Regions from separate parts of the Micrococcus sp. HMSC067E09 genome, predicted to be linked through region 2. Evidence: predicted binding sites of a transcription regulator. Region 2 holds the regulator's gene; each other region holds the start of a gene.
The links. Region 2 encodes LexA, which represses DNA repair genes until DNA is damaged. Its sites were predicted from a motif close to TCGAACANNTGTTCGA; they were not measured.
Positions count from the first base shown of each region.

Region 1: a site for LexA is predicted at 3,769-3,784, ahead of HMPREF2863_RS06630 (DUF6504 family protein). Genes of this name have one in related genera too.
Region 3: a site for LexA is predicted at 2,256-2,271, ahead of uvrA (excinuclease ABC subunit UvrA). Genes of this name have one in related genera too.

Region 1 covers NZ_KV809440.1:12,474-17,702, reverse strand. The annotation lists gene HMPREF2863_RS06645 (SOS response-associated peptidase) at 1-250, shown strand, start outside; gene HMPREF2863_RS06640 (arsenic resistance protein) at 243-1,439, shown strand; gene HMPREF2863_RS06635 (calcineurin-like phosphoesterase C-terminal domain-containing protein) at 1,566-3,542, opposite strand; gene HMPREF2863_RS06630 (DUF6504 family protein) at 3,930-4,259, shown strand; gene HMPREF2863_RS06625 (DNA polymerase III subunit alpha) at 4,453-5,229, shown strand, end outside.
Region 2 covers NZ_KV809446.1:36,270-41,498, reverse strand. The annotation lists gene priA (bifunctional 1-(5-phosphoribosyl)-5-((5-phosphoribosylamino)methylideneamino)imidazole-4-carboxamide isomerase/phosphoribosylanthranilate isomerase PriA) at 1-252, opposite strand, end outside; gene HMPREF2863_RS12080 (hypothetical protein) at 354-509, opposite strand; gene hisH (imidazole glycerol phosphate synthase subunit HisH) at 509-1,168, opposite strand; gene hisB (imidazoleglycerol-phosphate dehydratase HisB) at 1,168-1,749, opposite strand; gene HMPREF2863_RS08170 (histidinol-phosphate transaminase) at 1,892-2,998, opposite strand; gene HMPREF2863_RS08165 (LysM peptidoglycan-binding domain-containing protein) at 3,255-3,623, opposite strand; gene lexA (transcriptional repressor LexA) at 3,885-4,637, shown strand; gene HMPREF2863_RS08150 (ATP-dependent DNA helicase) at 4,727-5,229, opposite strand, start outside.
Region 3 covers NZ_KV809431.1:60,734-65,962, forward strand. The annotation lists gene HMPREF2863_RS04440 (acyltransferase family protein) at 1-433, shown strand, start outside; gene HMPREF2863_RS04445 (class I SAM-dependent methyltransferase) at 498-1,358, opposite strand; gene HMPREF2863_RS04450 (MBL fold metallo-hydrolase) at 1,355-2,035, opposite strand; gene uvrA (excinuclease ABC subunit UvrA) at 2,346-5,225, shown strand.

The DNA of each region.
Region 1 (5,229 bases), on a different contig from region 2:
CTCCCTGGGGCGTCTGCACGACCGTCTGCCCGTCCCCCTGGACGAGTCCCTGATGGCTGACTGGCTCGAGCCGGTGAAGCTCGGCTCCGCCGAGGAGGCGGAGGACCTCGTCGGGCGCGTGGTGGAGCGCGCCGAGTCCGTGGCGCGCGGCTGGCGGCTGCGCCCCGTCGGCACCGCCGTGGGCAACGTGCGGAACAACGGGCCGGAGCTGATCCGGCCGCAGGGCGGGGTGCAGGAACGCCTTGTCTGAGCGGCACGCGCAGGAGCCGGCCCGCGGGCAGGCAGGGCACGAGGAGACGGGGCCCGCGGACGATGTCGCCGTGCCCCGCCCTGCCGGAGCGCGGCCGTCCGGGGACGTGACGGCGCAGACCGAGGCGACGGCGCCGCCGTCGGGCCTGGAGCAGCACCAGGTGTGGCTGTACCTGGGTGCGGCCGTGCTCGGCGGGGCCCTGGGCCTGGCGGTGCCGGGTGTGTCAGCGGTGACCGGTGTGCTGCTGTGGCCGCTGCTGGCGGCGCTGCTGTTCGCGACCTTCGTCCAGACCCCGCTGCAGCGGCTGCGTGAGGCCGGCCGGGACGGCCCCTGGCTCGGCACCGTGCTGGTGGCCAACGGGCTGGTGATGCCGGTGTTCGCCCTGTGCCTGGTGGCCGGGGTGGAGGTGTTCGGCAGAGTGCTCGTGGGCTCCGAGGCCCAGGTGACGGCCCTGGCGCTGGGACTGCTGCTGGTGCTCGCGGTGCCGTGCACGGACTGGTTCCTGACGTTCTCCTACCTGTCCTGGGGAGACCGGGCCGCGGCTGTGGTCATCACCCCCGTGAACCTGGTGCTGCAGCTGGTGAGCCTGCCCGTGTGGGTGTGGCTGTTCACGGTGCTGTGGGGAGGCATCGGCGCGGGCGTCGGAGGCGCCGGAGGGGGACTGCCGGGCCTCGGGGCGGCGCTGCTGAGCCCGGGCGTGATCACCGGGGCCGTGCTGGTGGTGCTGGTGCCGCTCGGAGCCGCCGCGTTCTTCGAGCGGTCGCTGCAGCGCTCGCCGGTGGGCGAGGCGCGGCGTGCGCGGCTGGCCCGCTGGCCGATCCCGCTGCTGACCGCCGTGGTCTTCCTCGTGGCCGCCGGCAGTGCGCCGGCGGTGGCCGAGGCGTCCGGCGTGCTCTGGGTCGGCGCGCTGGTGTGCGTGGTCTACCTCGGCGGCGCGGTGCTGGCCGGGACCGTGGCCGGGGACATCGCCGGACTGCCGCGCCCACAGCGCCGCACCCTCGTGTGCACGCTCGGCACGAGGAACTCGTTCGTGGTGCTGCCGATCGCCGTGGCGCTGCCGGCCGGCTGGGAACTGGCCGGTGCGGCGATCGTGGCGCAGTCGCTCGTCGAGCTGCTCGGCATGGGTCTGGTCAGCCGCTGGATGGCGGCCCGCGCGGTGCGGGGAGAGGAGGCGGCGCCGGCGCTGTGAGCAACGGCTCGGTCCCGGTCGGCTGGGCGCGGCTCGGTCCCGGCCTGCAGGGCGCGGCCCCCGTCCCCTCGAGGAGGGGACGGGGGCCGTCGTCGTGGCGGGACGCGCGTCAGCGCGCGGCGAGGATCAGCGCACGGTGAAGTCGATCGACTCGGTGTGGCGCTCGCCGTTGAGGTCCGTCACGGTGACCTCGGCGGTGTGCTCGCCGGCGGTCAGGTCCGACGGCAGCGGCAGGCGCCACAGGTGCATGGTGCGGTCGGCGAGGGAGCCGCCGTGCACCAGCTGCTCCTGGGCCGCAGTCGGGTCCGAGTACTCGGCGCCCACGCGGACCTCCTCGCCGTCCATCTCCTGGGTGCGGGTCGCGGGGACCGGTTCAGCTCCGTCCACGCTGACCTCGACCCGGGTGCCGGTGGCGCCCATGAACACGTTGGCGGTCAGCCAGGTTCCGGCCAGGTCCTCGGCGGCCACGGTGTGCGGGTCCGCCAGCGGCTTGGCGCCGCCCTTCTTGGCGTGGTCCTGGTTGGCCTCGAACCACTCGCGGTAGGCCGGGGTGTTCAGGCCGAGGCTCATCTGGTCGGAGCCGTCGTCGCCGCGGACGGTGAAGCGGGAGGCGATGCCCTCGGCGGTCAGGTCCAGGGTGACCACGCCGGGCAGGGCGCCGTCGCGCTGGGCGGCCAGCGGGTACCGGCCCCCGTCCACGAGGCGTCCGGAGTACCAGTCGCCGGAGATCGCGCCGGCCACCAGGTGGTCGAACGGCAGCCCGTCGATGCCGAACAGGTCCTTCCACCCGGCCACGAGGTCGCCGGCGCGCAGGTTCTCGGTGGAGTGGGTGTGGCCGCCGACCGTGATGACCTCACGGCCCTCGAGCAGCTCGTAGATCTCGGGCACCTGGTCGATCGAGTGGGTGGCCGAGGTGCTGTCCGCGAAGGACATCAGCGGCACGTGGGTGCCCAGCACGATCTTCTTGTCCTTCGGGGTCGCGGCGATGTCCTGGCGCAGCCACTCCATCTGGCGCTCGTCGATCGAGCCGTTGTAGCCGCTGGAGTCTGCGAGCGGGTACTCCACGGAGGACAGGGCGACCACGTGGGCGTCACCGACGTCGTAGGAGTAGTACTCGGGCCCGAGGGCGGCGCGGAAGCTGTCGAAGGCGTGCTCGGAGTCCGGGGCGTCGAAGTCCAGGTCGTGGTTGCCGGGCAGGAACCAGGCCGGGCCGTTGAGCATGGAGGACAGCTCACGTGACTGCGGGTACAGGTCCGGGCGGTCGCCCACGATGTCGCCGATGAACAGGATGCCGCAGTCCGTGTAGTCGGTGCGCTCGGCCAGGTCCGCGAACGCGCCGGAGCGGGCGTACTCCACCTCCTGCTCGGTGTAGGTCTGGACGTCGCCGCCGATCAGGCAGCGCTGGTCCTCCTCGGCCATGCGCTCGTCCGCCACCACCGGGAAGTTCACGGCGGCCGGGAGCTCGCCGGTCGGGGCGATGCCGCCGTGCTCCAGCTCCGGGGAGCCGTCCGGCAGGTGGTGGTAGTGGAACTGCGGGACGTTGTCCGCGTCCACCGGGACGCGGTAGCCGGTCGGCTGGGTGACGAAGACCGTCATGTTGTCCCGGACGGGCAGCTCGTAGCGGCCGTGCTTGTCCGTGAGGACGACGTCCTCGCCGTTGGAGACGCGCACACCGGCCAGGCCCTTCTCCGAGGGGTGGCGGCGGGAGTCGCGGTCCGCGTCCACGAAGACGCGGCCGGTGAGCACGTTCGGGTCCTTCGGGCGGGAGTCGTGCGGGGTGCGGCGCACGTCTACCTGACCGCGGTAGGCGTCACGGTCCCAGTCGAACTCCTCCGGGGTGCCGGGGTGGTGCGGGTGCTTCGGTCCCTTGCCCGGGTGCTCCGGGTGGACCGGGTGCGGGTTCTTCGGCCCCTTGCCGGGGTGCTCCGGGTGGACCGGGTGCGGGCGGTGCTGCGGGGAGGAGGCCGGAGCGGCCGCAGCGCCGGCGGACTCGCTCTCGGCGACGGCGGACGGGGCGATGACGGCTGCGGAGAGCAGTCCGCCGGTCAGGGTCAGGGCGAGGGCTCCGGCGCCGAGGCGGCGGACGCAGGCGGTGGTCTTCACGATGTACCTCTGTTCTGCGGTTCTGTCGTCGGGGACAGCCCCGGGGCACGCGCCGTGAAGCGCGCCGTTCCCTCCGGCGTAACCCCCGCACGCCCCGGCGCGACATCGAGCCTGACAGCACGGTGTGACGTGTCGGTGACGGTCGGATGAAGGGCACCGCACCGGCCCCCGACGCCCCAGTGACGCTTATCGTGTCCGGCCGCCTCCGTAGCTTCGGGGAAGCGATTCGAACACATGTTCGAGTAGCATGGTGGGTGCGGCCTTCCCAGCGCTTCCCGTCCAGGGCCCCTCGGGGCCTGCCGCTCCCACCGCCCGACGGCATCCCGCCGTCGGGTCCGCACACGCCGGTCCGCCGGCAGAACCGAGCAGGGAATCAGGGAGAAGACCATGGGAATCTTCACGCAGTCCGTCGCCGTGGAGTGCGCGCAGGACGGCACGCCGCACCGGCTCCGCTGGAACGGTCGGGACTACGCGCTCGCCGAGCGTCCGGTGCGCTGGTACGAGCGCCGCCGCTGGTGGGCCGAGGAGCACCGGGCCGAGAAGGGCCGTGGCGCCGGCCTCGTGGACCACGAGATCTGGCGCCTCCAGGTCCGGCTCGCCCGTGCCGGCAACGCTCCGCTGCAGACCGTGGACGTCGCCCATCACCTGGACTCCGGCCGCTGGCGTCTGATCCGCATCCACGGCGGGGTCTGCCTGCCCCTCGTGGCCACCGCCTAGCCCGCACCTGTCCGCCGCCCCGTGAGGTGCGGGCCTTCGCCCGCCCGTCCTTCCCGACGCCGGCCCCTTCCCTCCGTCGTCCGCCTCACCCACGCCTGTCCGCGCTTCCCGTCGCGCTCTGTCCGTGCTTCCCGCCGCCCGGTCCGTCCGCCGTCATCGGGCGGTGCCGGTTCCGTCGAACAGGAGTGTCAGCATGACCGAGACCGCCGAGCCCTTCGCCCACCTGCAGGTCGCCAGCGCCTTCAGCGCGCACTACGGAGCGTCCTGGCCCGCCGAACTCGTCGCCGCCGCGGCCGCCGACGGGCAGCGCCTGCTCGCCTGCACCGACCGCGACGGCCTCTACGGCATGGCCAAGCACGTCTCCGCGTGCAGGCAGCACGGGATCGCCCCGATCGTCGGCGTGGACCTCGCCGTCACCTGGGCAGACCTGCCGCCGGGGGAGCGGCCGGGGACGCAGGAGCCGGGGGCCGAAGCCGGCCGCGTGGTGATCCTGGCCCGCGGCGGCTGCGGGGGCTCCGGGTACGCTGCGCTGTGCCGGGTGGTCTCGGCGGCGCACGCCCGCACCACGGGCGGCGCCGGCGGCGGTGCCCCGGTGCTCACGGTCGCCGAGCTGGCCGCGGCCGCCGCCGGACCGGTGCCCACCGCGGCGGACCCGAAGAACCCGCCGACGCCCGAGCTGTTCGTCCTGCTCGGCCCGGACTCGGACGTCGGCCGGCACCTGGCCCGCCGCCGCTGGAACGCCGGCCTGCAGGGGCTGCGCCGCTGGAAGGCCGCTCTGCCCGCCCGCAGCCTGCACGTCAACGCGGTCAGCCACCTCTCCGCACCCGGGCGGCGGTGCGACACCGGGCACGCCGTGAAGATGGTCCGCGCCGCCGCGCAGGTCCGGGTGCCCGCCGTGCTCACCAACGCCGTCCGCTACGCCGCCCCGGACGGGGCCGCCACCGCCGACGTCCTGGACGCCGTCCGGGCC
Region 2 (5,229 bases):
GAGCTCGATCTTCACGCCCAGCTCCTCGACGACGCGCTTCATCACGTCCCGGTTGTCGCCGCGGCCGAAGGCGGCGTCCAGGTCCACCAGGTGGATCCACTCGGCGCCGGCGTTCTGCCAGTCCAGGGCGGCGGCCAGCGGGTCGCCGTAGCCGGTGGCGGAGCCGGCCTCGCCCTGGACGAGGCGGACCGCCTGGCCGTCCTGGACGTCCACGGCCGGGAGCAGCTCGAGGGCCTTGCAGGAGGAGGTCATGGGGGTGATCCCTTCTTCGGGGGTTCAGGGGGTGGGACGGACACCACAGGTGGGCGGCCGTCGTCGTGGTTCATGAGGCGGGCCCACAGCCCGCAGACCCGTCAGGGGACGGTGAGGAACGCCGCGGCGATCGCCATCACGGCGAGCACCAGCGCGATCGCGACGGCCCACCATGGGGCGCGCTGGGAACGCAGCGACCAGGCGGCGCCGAGCAGGATGCCGCCGAGGCCGAGGTAGAGGATGGACCAGTACGGCATCAGAGGGACCCCAGCCAGTTGGCCAGCAGCTGCAGGCCGGCGTCCCCGGACTTCTCCGGGTGGAACTGCGTGGCCGAGAGCGGCCCGTTCTCCACGGCCGCCACGAAGTCCGTGCCGTGGTGGGCCCATGTGACCTGCGGCGGCTTCATGGCGGAGATGGACTGGTCGAACTGCCACCTCAGCACGCCGTAGGAGTGGACGAAGTAGAACCGCTCGTCCTCGACGCCGCGGAAGAGCACGGTGTCCTCGGGCGGGCGGACGGTGTTCCAGCCCATGTGCGGCAGCACGTCCGCCTGCAGCTCCTCGACGAGACCGGGCCACTCCCCCATGCCCTCGGTGCGCACGCCGTGCTCCACGCCCTCGTCGAAGAGGACCTGGTGGCCCACGCAGATGCCGAGCACGGGGCGGCCTCCGGCCACGCGGCGGCCGATCCAGCGGGTGCCTCCGGAGGCCGCGAGCGCCTCCATCACGGCGGAGAAGGCGCCGACGCCGGGGACGAGCAGGCCGTCCGCGTTGAGCACGGTGTCCGCGTCGTCGGTCAGCTCCACGGTCGCGCCGGCGCGTTCGACCGCACGGACGGCGGAGTGGACGTTGCCGGAGCCGTAGTCCAGGACGGCGACGGTCGGCCTCACGCCGGGGACGGAGGTCGGGCTCGCCATCAGAGGGCGCCCTTCGTGGACGGGATGTCGTTCACGCGCGGGTCGTCCTCCACGGCGGCGCGCAGGGCGCGGGCGAAGGCCTTGAACTGGGCCTCCACGATGTGGTGCGGGTCCCGGCCGCGCACCACGTCCATGTGCAGACAGATGGAGGCGTGGTAGGTGATCGACTCGAACACGTGACGGGTCATGGAGCCGGTGAAGTGGCCGCCGATCAGGTGGTACTGCTGCCCCTCCGGCTCGCCCTCGTGCACCAGGTACGGCCTGCCGGAGACGTCGACGACGGCGCGCGCCAGCGCCTCGTCCAGCGGCACCGACGCCTCGCCGAACCGACGGATGCCGCGCTTGTCCCCGAGGGCGGCCTTGAGGACCTCTCCGAGGGTGATGGCGACGTCCTCGACCGTGTGGTGCACGTCGATGTGAGTGTCGCCCGTGGCCCGGACGGTCAGGTCCATCTGCGAGTGCTTGCACAGCGCCGTGAGCATGTGGTCGTAGAACGGCACGGTGGTGGAGATCTCGGCGGTGCCGGTGCCGTCGAGGTCCATCTCGACGTACACGTCCGACTCGCTGGTGGTGCGCTGCATGCGGGCGCGGCGTCCGGAGACGAGCTCTGCTGCCACGGCGGTCCTCTCTGGGTGCGGTCGCCGGCGACGGGCCGGGCGATCGGGCGGTTCGGGGAATCGCCTCCCATCGTACGGAGGCGGGCGGTGCGGTGCCGCCTCGGTCTCAGCGGCCGAGCACCTCGGCCAGTGCAGTGAGGAACGCGGTGGTCTCCTCCTCGGTGCCGGCGGTGACGCGCAGATGGTGCGGGATGCCCACGTCCCGGACGAGCACGCCGCGCTCCAGCAGGCCCTGCCAGACGGCGTGCGCGTCCTCGAGGCCGCCGAAGAACACGAAGTTCGAGTCCGAGACGGCCGGGGTGAGGCCGTAGTCGCGGAGGGTGTCCACGATCCGGTCGCGCTGCACCTTGATCTCCTCCACGGTCTCCAGGAGTGCGTCCACGTGCTGCAGGGCCGCGTTGGCGGTCGCCTGGTTCACGGCGGAGAGGTGGTAGGGCAGGCGCACAAGGCGAAGCGCGTCGCAGACCGCCGGGTCCGCGGCCATGTAGCCGAGGCGGACGCCGGCGAGGGCGAAGGCCTTGGACATGGTGCGGGTGACGACCAGGCGCGGGCGGCCCTCGAGCAGGGTGAGGGCCGGCTCGGTGCCGGCGAGGGCGAACTCGGCGTAGGCCTCGTCCACCACGACCATGGCGGCCGGGCCGCCCGCGGCCGCGACCTCCTCCGTGGCGTCGTAGACGGCGCGGATGGTGTCCAGGGACAGCGCGGTGCCGGTCGGGTTGTTCGGGGACGCCAGGAACACGAGGTTCGGGCGGTGGCCGCGGATGCAGGCCGCGGCGTGCTCGGCGGAGAGCGCGTAGTCCGCGGCGCGGCCGCCGTCGATGAACTCGGTGTCCGTGCCGGAGGCCAGCAGCGGATACATGGAGTAGGAGGGCAGGAAGCTCAGCACGGAGCGGCCCGGGCCGCCGAAGGCCTGCAGGATCTGCTGGAGGACCTCATTGGAGCCGTTGGCCGCCCAGAGGTGCTCCGGGGTGAGGCCGTGGCCGAGGTAGTCCGCCAGACGCTCGCGCAGCTCCACGAACTCACGGTCCGGGTAGCGGTTGAGACCGCCGGCGACCCGGGCGACCGACTGCACGATGGCGTCGGCCACGATCGGAGGCACCGGATGCGTGTTCTCGTTGGTGTTCAGCGCGACGGTGACGTCCAGCTGGGGCGCACCGTAGGGACTCTGCCCCTTCAGGGACTCGCGGAGCGGGAGGGCGTCCAGATCGGTCATGGCGATCAGTCTAGGAACCGCCGCCGCCGGCGGCCGCCGCGTGACGCCCGAGGGCGCGGGCAGCGACAGAGGGGGAAGCACGCCGGGCGGCGGCGGGGTCTGGAGCAGGCCTGTGATCAGCCGGGAGCCGCGGGATCGTTCCTGCGCAAGAGGAGGACATGAAGGGATCGGGGGGCACGACGTGCAGGGATCCAGCCGGTGCAGTCGGCCATGGCCGGCACGGGCGGGTCAGTCGGCCATGGCCGGCACGAACGGGTCAGTCGGCCATGGCCGGCACGAAGAGGTCGTCGCCGGTCTCGAGGGTGCGGCCCTCGAGGCCGTTGAGCTCGGTGATGCGTTCCATGGTGGCGAAGCGGTCGGCCGCCGGATCCACACGGCCGGCGATGTCCCACAGGTTGTCACCGGGCATCACGGTGACCTTCTCCAGCTCCGCGCCGGCCTGATTGGAGGACACGGCCGCCGGGGACAGGGTGATGGACAGGGCCGTGGCCGCCAGAGCGGTGAGCACGGCCGCGAGCACCATCACGGGCAGGCCGCGCAGGACGAAGCGGCCGCGGCGGTTCAGCCGCCAGTCGGCAGCCTGGACGGTGCCGGTGCGGGTGACGGAGCGGGTGCGAGCGTTCATGGTGCTGCCTTGCCTTTCCACCTGCCGGAGCAGGCTGTTCGAACATCCGTTCGATCTGTTCGAACACTTTTCTAGCACACGTCTTCGAGACGCGCCATGCCGAGTTCGAACATATCTTTGAACCGGTCGGTCTCCTGGGCTACGGTCGAGCCACGGGTTCCGCCCGTGGACGACCCTCTCCAGGTGACGCCGGACAGCAGACCACGAGGGGCGGACACGATAGGGAACACCGCCGACGCCGCCGAGCAGGAACGGACCGCCATGGCCACTCCTCAGCCCCCTGAGCACCCCACCGGGACGCCGCAGACCCTCACGCCGCGCCAGCGCGCGATCGTGGAGACGATCCGCGCGTCCATCGCCGAGCACGGCTACCCGCCGTCCATGCGCGAGATCGGCGACGCCGCCGGCCTGGGCTCACTCTCCTCCGTGAAGCACCAGCTCACCCGCCTCGAACAGTTCGGCTACCTGCGCCGCCACCCGGGCCGCCCCCGTGCCCTCGAGGTGCTGCGGGACGAGGACGGGACACTCCTGGCCGCCTCCGGCGAGGCCGCCGGTGAGGCCGCAGCCGGCGCGACGTCCGCCGACGGCGACGCCGTGGTCTCGGCGCTGCCCACGTGGCACACCGGCACGGAGGAGGGAGACTCCGTCCCCGTGCCGTGGGTCGGCCGCATCGCCGCCGGTGGGCCGATCCTCGCCGACCAGCAGGTCGAGGACGTCATGGCACTGCCCCGCCGCCTCACCGGCGAGGGCGAGCTGTTCATGCTCAAGGTCTCCGGCGACTCGATGGTGGACGCCGCCATCTGCGACGGCGACTGGGTGGTGGTCCGCCGCCAGAACACCGCCGTGAACGGGGACATCGTCGCCGCCCTGCTGGACGACGAGGCCACCGTGAAGACCTTCCGCCAGCGCGACGGCCACACCTGGCTGCTGCCGCAGAACACCGCCTACGAGCCGATCCTGGGAGACCACGCCACGATCATGGGCCGCGTCGTCACCGTGCTCCGCGCCCTCTGAGCCGCACCGCCCGGCGCCACGAAGCCTCTCACCCGGAATCCGGGTGAGGGGCTTCGTGCAGGTGAGGAGCCGTCGTCGGGAAGGCGGCGTCAGCCGTCCTGATCCACGGACGCGGCGAGGCGGCCGAGGACGCCTTCCACCACCGTCGGGTCCGTGGTGCGCCAGAAGTCCGGCAGGGCCGAGGCGAGGAAGCCGCCGTAGCGGGCGGTGGCCAGACGGGAGTCGAGCACGGCCACCACGCCCCTGTCTTGCACGGAGCGGATGAGACGGCCGGCGCCCTGGGCCAGGCGGATGGCGGCGTGGGTGGCGGAGACCGCCATGAACCCGTTGCCGCCGTGGCTGCTGATCGCACGGGTGCGGGCCAGGGAGAGCGGGTCGTCCGGACGTGGGAACGGGATGCGGTCGATCACCACCAGGCGCAGCGAGGGGCCCGGGACGTCCACGCCCTGCCAGAGGCTCATGGTGCCGAACAGGCAGGTATCCGGCTCCTCGGCGAACTGCTTGACCAGCGCGGAGAGGGTGGCGTCGCCCTGGCAGAGGATCTCGATGTCCTTCCCGCACCGGCGGCGCATGGCCTCGGCGGCGTCCTCGG
Region 3 (5,229 bases), on a different contig from region 2:
CCTGCCCCGGATCCCATGGCAGGTCATGCTCCTGCCGGCCGTCGTCACCTGGGACTGGGCCCGACGCGCGATCGAGGCCGGCCGGTATCCGTCCGAGGAGAGCTGGCCGGTGATGACCATGTCCGTCATCGGCGTGGTATCCGTCCTCTGGCTGCTCGCCCAGATCCCGGACAACCCGCTGATGCGCGCCTTCGCCTGGGTGGGCCGCCACTCGATCGTGCTGTTCGTGGTCCACTACCCGGTCATCCGTCTGCTGCGTCGCACCGTGGACCTGCCCGAGGGCATCGCCGGCGTGGGCCTGCTCTTCGCCGCCGGCGCGGGCGTCTCCCTGGTCTTGGCCGCGCTCTACCCGTGGACGAAGTACCTCTTCGAGTTCCCCTCCACGTCCCGCCTGGTCCGCGCCGCCCGACGACGGCCCGTCGCCACCGCCTGAGCGCTCACCTCCGCCTGCCTTCTCGCCCGGTTTCCGCCGCCGAGCACAGGGTTCTGGCGGTCCCTCAGGGCCGGGTGCCCAGGGCCAGCAGGTGCGCCGAGAGGTCCGCGACGCCCGGTCGGGTCGGAGCGCCGTCCGCGTGGAGCGCGTCCAGGCGGTCGGCCAGGGCCACGGCCGCTGCGGAGAGTTCGGCGTCGGGCGCCTCTGACTGCAGGGCGACGGCCGTGGGCGCCTCGAGTCCGCGCACCGAGACCTCGGTGAACCCGGCGGCGCGCAGCTCGTCCGCCAGCTCCGCCGAGCTGTGGAAGTGGCCGCCGGGGAACCCGGGGCCGGGGTTGGTCCAGGCGCCGTCGTTGAGCAGGGCCACGTCGTCGGCGTCCACGTGGGGGTCTCCGGAGGCGACCCGCTCGAGCACGCCGTCGAGAAAGGCCCCGAGCCGGCTGATGCCCGCGGCGAAGACCAGGCCGCCCGGACGCAGCACGCGGTGGGCCTCGGCCAGGGCGCGCAGCCGGTCCCTGCGCGAGGGCAGGTGGTAGAGCGGCCCGAAGAGCAGGACGGCGTCCGCGGAGGCCTCGGCGAAGGGCAGGTCACGGGCGTCGCCGACGAGGGCCTCCACACCCGGCAGCGCGGCGGCCACGGCCACCTGCTCCGGCACCGGGTCCAGGAGCGTCACCGCATGCCCGTCGTCGGCGAGCCATTCGGCGTGCACACCTGTTGCGCCGCCGACGTCGAGCACACGGGAGCCGGGGGAGAGGCGGGCGCGCAGCAGGGACTGCACGCGGAGGAACTCGACGGCGCTCTGCGCGCTCTGGGTCCGCAGCCGGGCGTCCTCGTCGAAGTCCTGTCCGTAGAAGCGCAGGACCTTGCTCTCGAGGCGGTCCTGCCCGCGGCCGTGCTCGTCCGCGGCGGTGCTGCGCGCGGTCACCAGCCGCGCTCGGCCCACTCGTCCAGGTGCGGGCGCTCGGCGCCCAGGGTGGTGGAGTCGCCGTGGCCGGGGTGGACGACCGTGTCGTCCTCGTAGACGTCGAAGAGGCGCGCGGTCACGTCCGCCAGCAGGGAGCGGAAATCCTCGTCCGACCAGGTCTTGCCGACGCCGCCCGGAAAGAGCGAATCCCCGCTGAACACCATGGGCTCCTCGTCCGGGCCCGACTGCAGCACCAGGGCGACGGAGCCGGGGGTGTGGCCGCGCAGGCCGATCACGTCCAGCTCGATGCCGTCGACTCCCACCGTGGCGCCGTGCTCCAGGCGCTCGGTGACCTCGGTGCCGGTCTCCTTCTCGATCTGTTCGGCGTCTGCGGCTCCGGCGGCGTGGCGCGGCGAGTGCTGCTCCACCACGGCCGCGGTGGCACGGATGTGGTCCCAGTGCCGGTGCGTGGTGATCAGCAGGTCCAGGTGCGGTTCGCACGGGGTGTCGTCCGCCGCGGAGGCCAGCAGCGCCGCGATCGCCTCCGGCTCGTCCGCCGCGTCCACGAGGATCTGCGCTCCCGTGGTCTTGGAGGTCAGCAGGTAGACGTTGTTCTGCATCTCGGAGACGACGCACGTGCGCACCGTGACGGCGGGCAGATCGTGCAGGAGACGGGGAGCGGCGGGGGACGCGGACATGAGCTCGAGTCTACGTGCGGACTGTGCTGCAGGACAGCTCGATCTCCCGGACCGCCACGGCGGGCGAGGGCAGAGGCGAAGGGCGCGCGGCCGTCGTCGGGAAGCGGCCGGCGGGAGCCGCGGCGGGCGGCGGCGACGTCCGCCCTGGGCGGAACAGTCGGCAGGATCACGCCTGCGGGCCCTGGCGGGGGCCGCGTCCGCCCCTAGACTGGAGCGCGTGTCGAACACAAATACGAACAGCACCGCCCCCACCGGACTCGCCGCAGGACCGCACGGCCACGCGGGCGACACCGCCGACCCGGACCGGATCGTGGTCCAGGGAGCACGCGAGCACAACCTCAAGGACGTGGACGTCTCCCTGCCCCGCGACTCCATGGTCGTGTTCACCGGCCTGTCCGGCTCCGGCAAGTCCTCCCTGGCGTTCGACACGATCTTCGCCGAGGGCCAGCGCCGGTACGTCGAGTCGCTGTCCTCCTACGCCCGCATGTTCCTCGGACGGGTGGACAAGCCGGCCGTCGACTTCATCGAGGGTCTGTCCCCGGCCGTGTCGATCGACCAGAAGTCGACGAACCGCAACCCGCGCTCGACCGTGGGCACCATCACCGAGATCTACGACTACATGCGCCTGCTGTGGGCCCGCATCGGCGTGCCCCACTGTGCGGACTGCGGCGAGCCCGTGGACCGGCAGACCCCTCAGCAGATCGTGGACCGGCTGCTGCAGCTGCCCGAGCGCACCCGCTTCCAGGTCCTCGCCCCGGTCGTCCGCGGCCGCAAGGGCGAGTTCGTGGACCTGTTCTCCTCCCTCTCCGCGCAGGGCTACGCCCGCGCCGTGGTGGACGGCGAGCTCGTCCAGCTCTCGGACCCTCCGACCCTGAAGAAGCAGGTCAAGCACACCATCGCCGTGGTGGTGGACCGCCTCGCCATGAAGGAAGGCATCCGCCAGCGCCTCACCGACTCGGTAGAGACCGCCCTGAAGCTCGCCGACGGGCTCGTGATCGCCGACTTCGTGGACGTGGAGGTCGTCGAGGAGAAGGGCAAGAAGAACACCGGAGAGTTCTCCGGCCGCGGCGCGGACGGCACCCCGCGCTACCGCCCCTTCTCCGAGAAGCTGTCCTGCCCGAACGGCCACGAGCAGACCGTGGACGAGATCGAGCCGCGCTCCTTCTCCTTCAACAACCCGTTCGGCGCCTGCTCCGAGTGCACCGGCATCGGCTCCCGTCTGCAGGTGGACGAGGAGCTCGTGGTCCCCAACGACGAGCTGTCGCTGGCCGAGGGGGCCATCGCCCCCTGGTCACTGGGCAAGTCCACCGCCGAATACTGGCAGCGCATCCTCGCCGGGGTGGCCAAGGACGTGGGCTTCTCGCTCACCACGCCGTGGCGCGACCTGCCCGAGGAGGCCCGCCACGCGGTCCTGCACGGCAAGGACTTCAAGGTGGAGGTCGCCTTCCGGAACCGCTTCGGCCGCGAGCGCCGCTACACCACGGGCTTCGAGGGCGTCATGCCGTACATCGAGCGCAAGCACGGGGAGACGGAGTCGGACTCGGCCCGAGAGCGCTACGAGTCCTACATGCGCCAGATCCCGTGCCCGGCCTGCGGCGGCGCGCGCCTGAACCCCACCGTGCTCAACGTGCTCGTGGCGGACAAGTCGATCGCGGACGCCACACGCCTGCCGCTGCGCGAGCTGCTCGCCTTCTTCGAGGCCCTGGAGCTGACCGAGCGTGAGCGCCGCATCGCCGACCAGGTCCTCAAGGAGCTGCTGGCCCGCCTGAGCTTCCTGCTGGACGTGGGCCTGGAGTACCTGAACCTGGAACGCTCCGCCGGCACCCTCTCCGGCGGCGAGGCCCAGCGCATCCGCCTGGCCACCCAGATCGGCTCCGGCCTGGTGGGTGTGCTCTATGTGCTCGACGAGCCGTCCATCGGCCTGCACCAGCGGGACAACCGGCGCCTGATCGACACGCTCCTGCGCCTGCGCGACCTCGGCAACACCCTGATCGTGGTGGAGCACGACGAGGACACGATCGCCGAGGCGGACTGGATCGTGGACATCGGCCCCCACGCCGGCGAGCGGGGCGGCGAGGTCGTCCATTCCGGTTCCCTGGAGGACCTGAAGGCCAACACCCGCTCCATCACCGGCGACTACCTGGCCGGCCGCCGGAGCATCCCGGTGCCGGCCCAGCGCCGCGCGAGTGACCCGGACCGCGTCATCACCGTGCGCGGCGCCCGAGAGAACAACCTGCAGGACGTGGACGTCACCATCCCGCTCGGAGTGTTCACCGCCGTCACCGGCGTCTCCGGCTCCGGCAAGTCCACGCTGATCAACGAGATCCTCTACAAGGTGATGGCCAACCGCCTCAACGGGGCCAAGCAGGTGCCCGGCCGCCATCGCAGCGTGGAGGGGCTGGACCACCTGGACAAGGTGGTGCACGTGGACCAGAGCCCCATCGGCCGCACCCCGCGCTCGAATCCGGCCACCTACACCGGGGTGTTCGACGCGATCCGCAAGCTCTTCGCCGAGACCCCCGAGGCGAAGGTCCGCGGGTATCAGCAGGGCCGCTTCTCCTTCAACATCAAGGGCGGCCGCTGCGAGGCCTGCGCCGGGGACGGCACCCTGAAGATCGAGATGAACTTCCTTCCGGACGTCTACGTCCCCTGCGAGGTCTGCCACGGTGCGCGCTACAACCGCGAGACCCTCGAGGTCCACTACAAGGGCAAGAACATCGCCGAGGTCCTGGACATGCCGATCGAACAGGCCGCCGAGTTCTTCAGCTCCTACACGAAGATCTCGCGCTACCTGAACACCCTCGTGGACGTCGGTCTCGGCTATGTGCGCCTGGGGCAGCCGGCCACCACGCTCTCCGGCGGCGAGGCCCAGCGCGTGAAGCTGGCCGCCGAGCTGCAGCGTCGCTCCAACGGGCGCACCGTCTACGTGCTGGACGAGCCCACCACCGGCCTGCACTTCGAGGACATCCGGAAGCTGCTGCACGTGCTCCAGTCCCTCGTGGACAAGGGCAACACCGTGCTGACCATCGAGCACAACCTGGACGTCATCAAATGCGCAGACCACATCGTCGACCTCGGCCCCGAGGGCGGCTCCGGCGGCGGCCAGGTGGTGGCCGTCGGCACCCCGGAGGAGGTCGCACGGGTGCAGGCCAGCCACACTGGACGGTTCCTGAAGGAACTGCTCGGCTGACCCG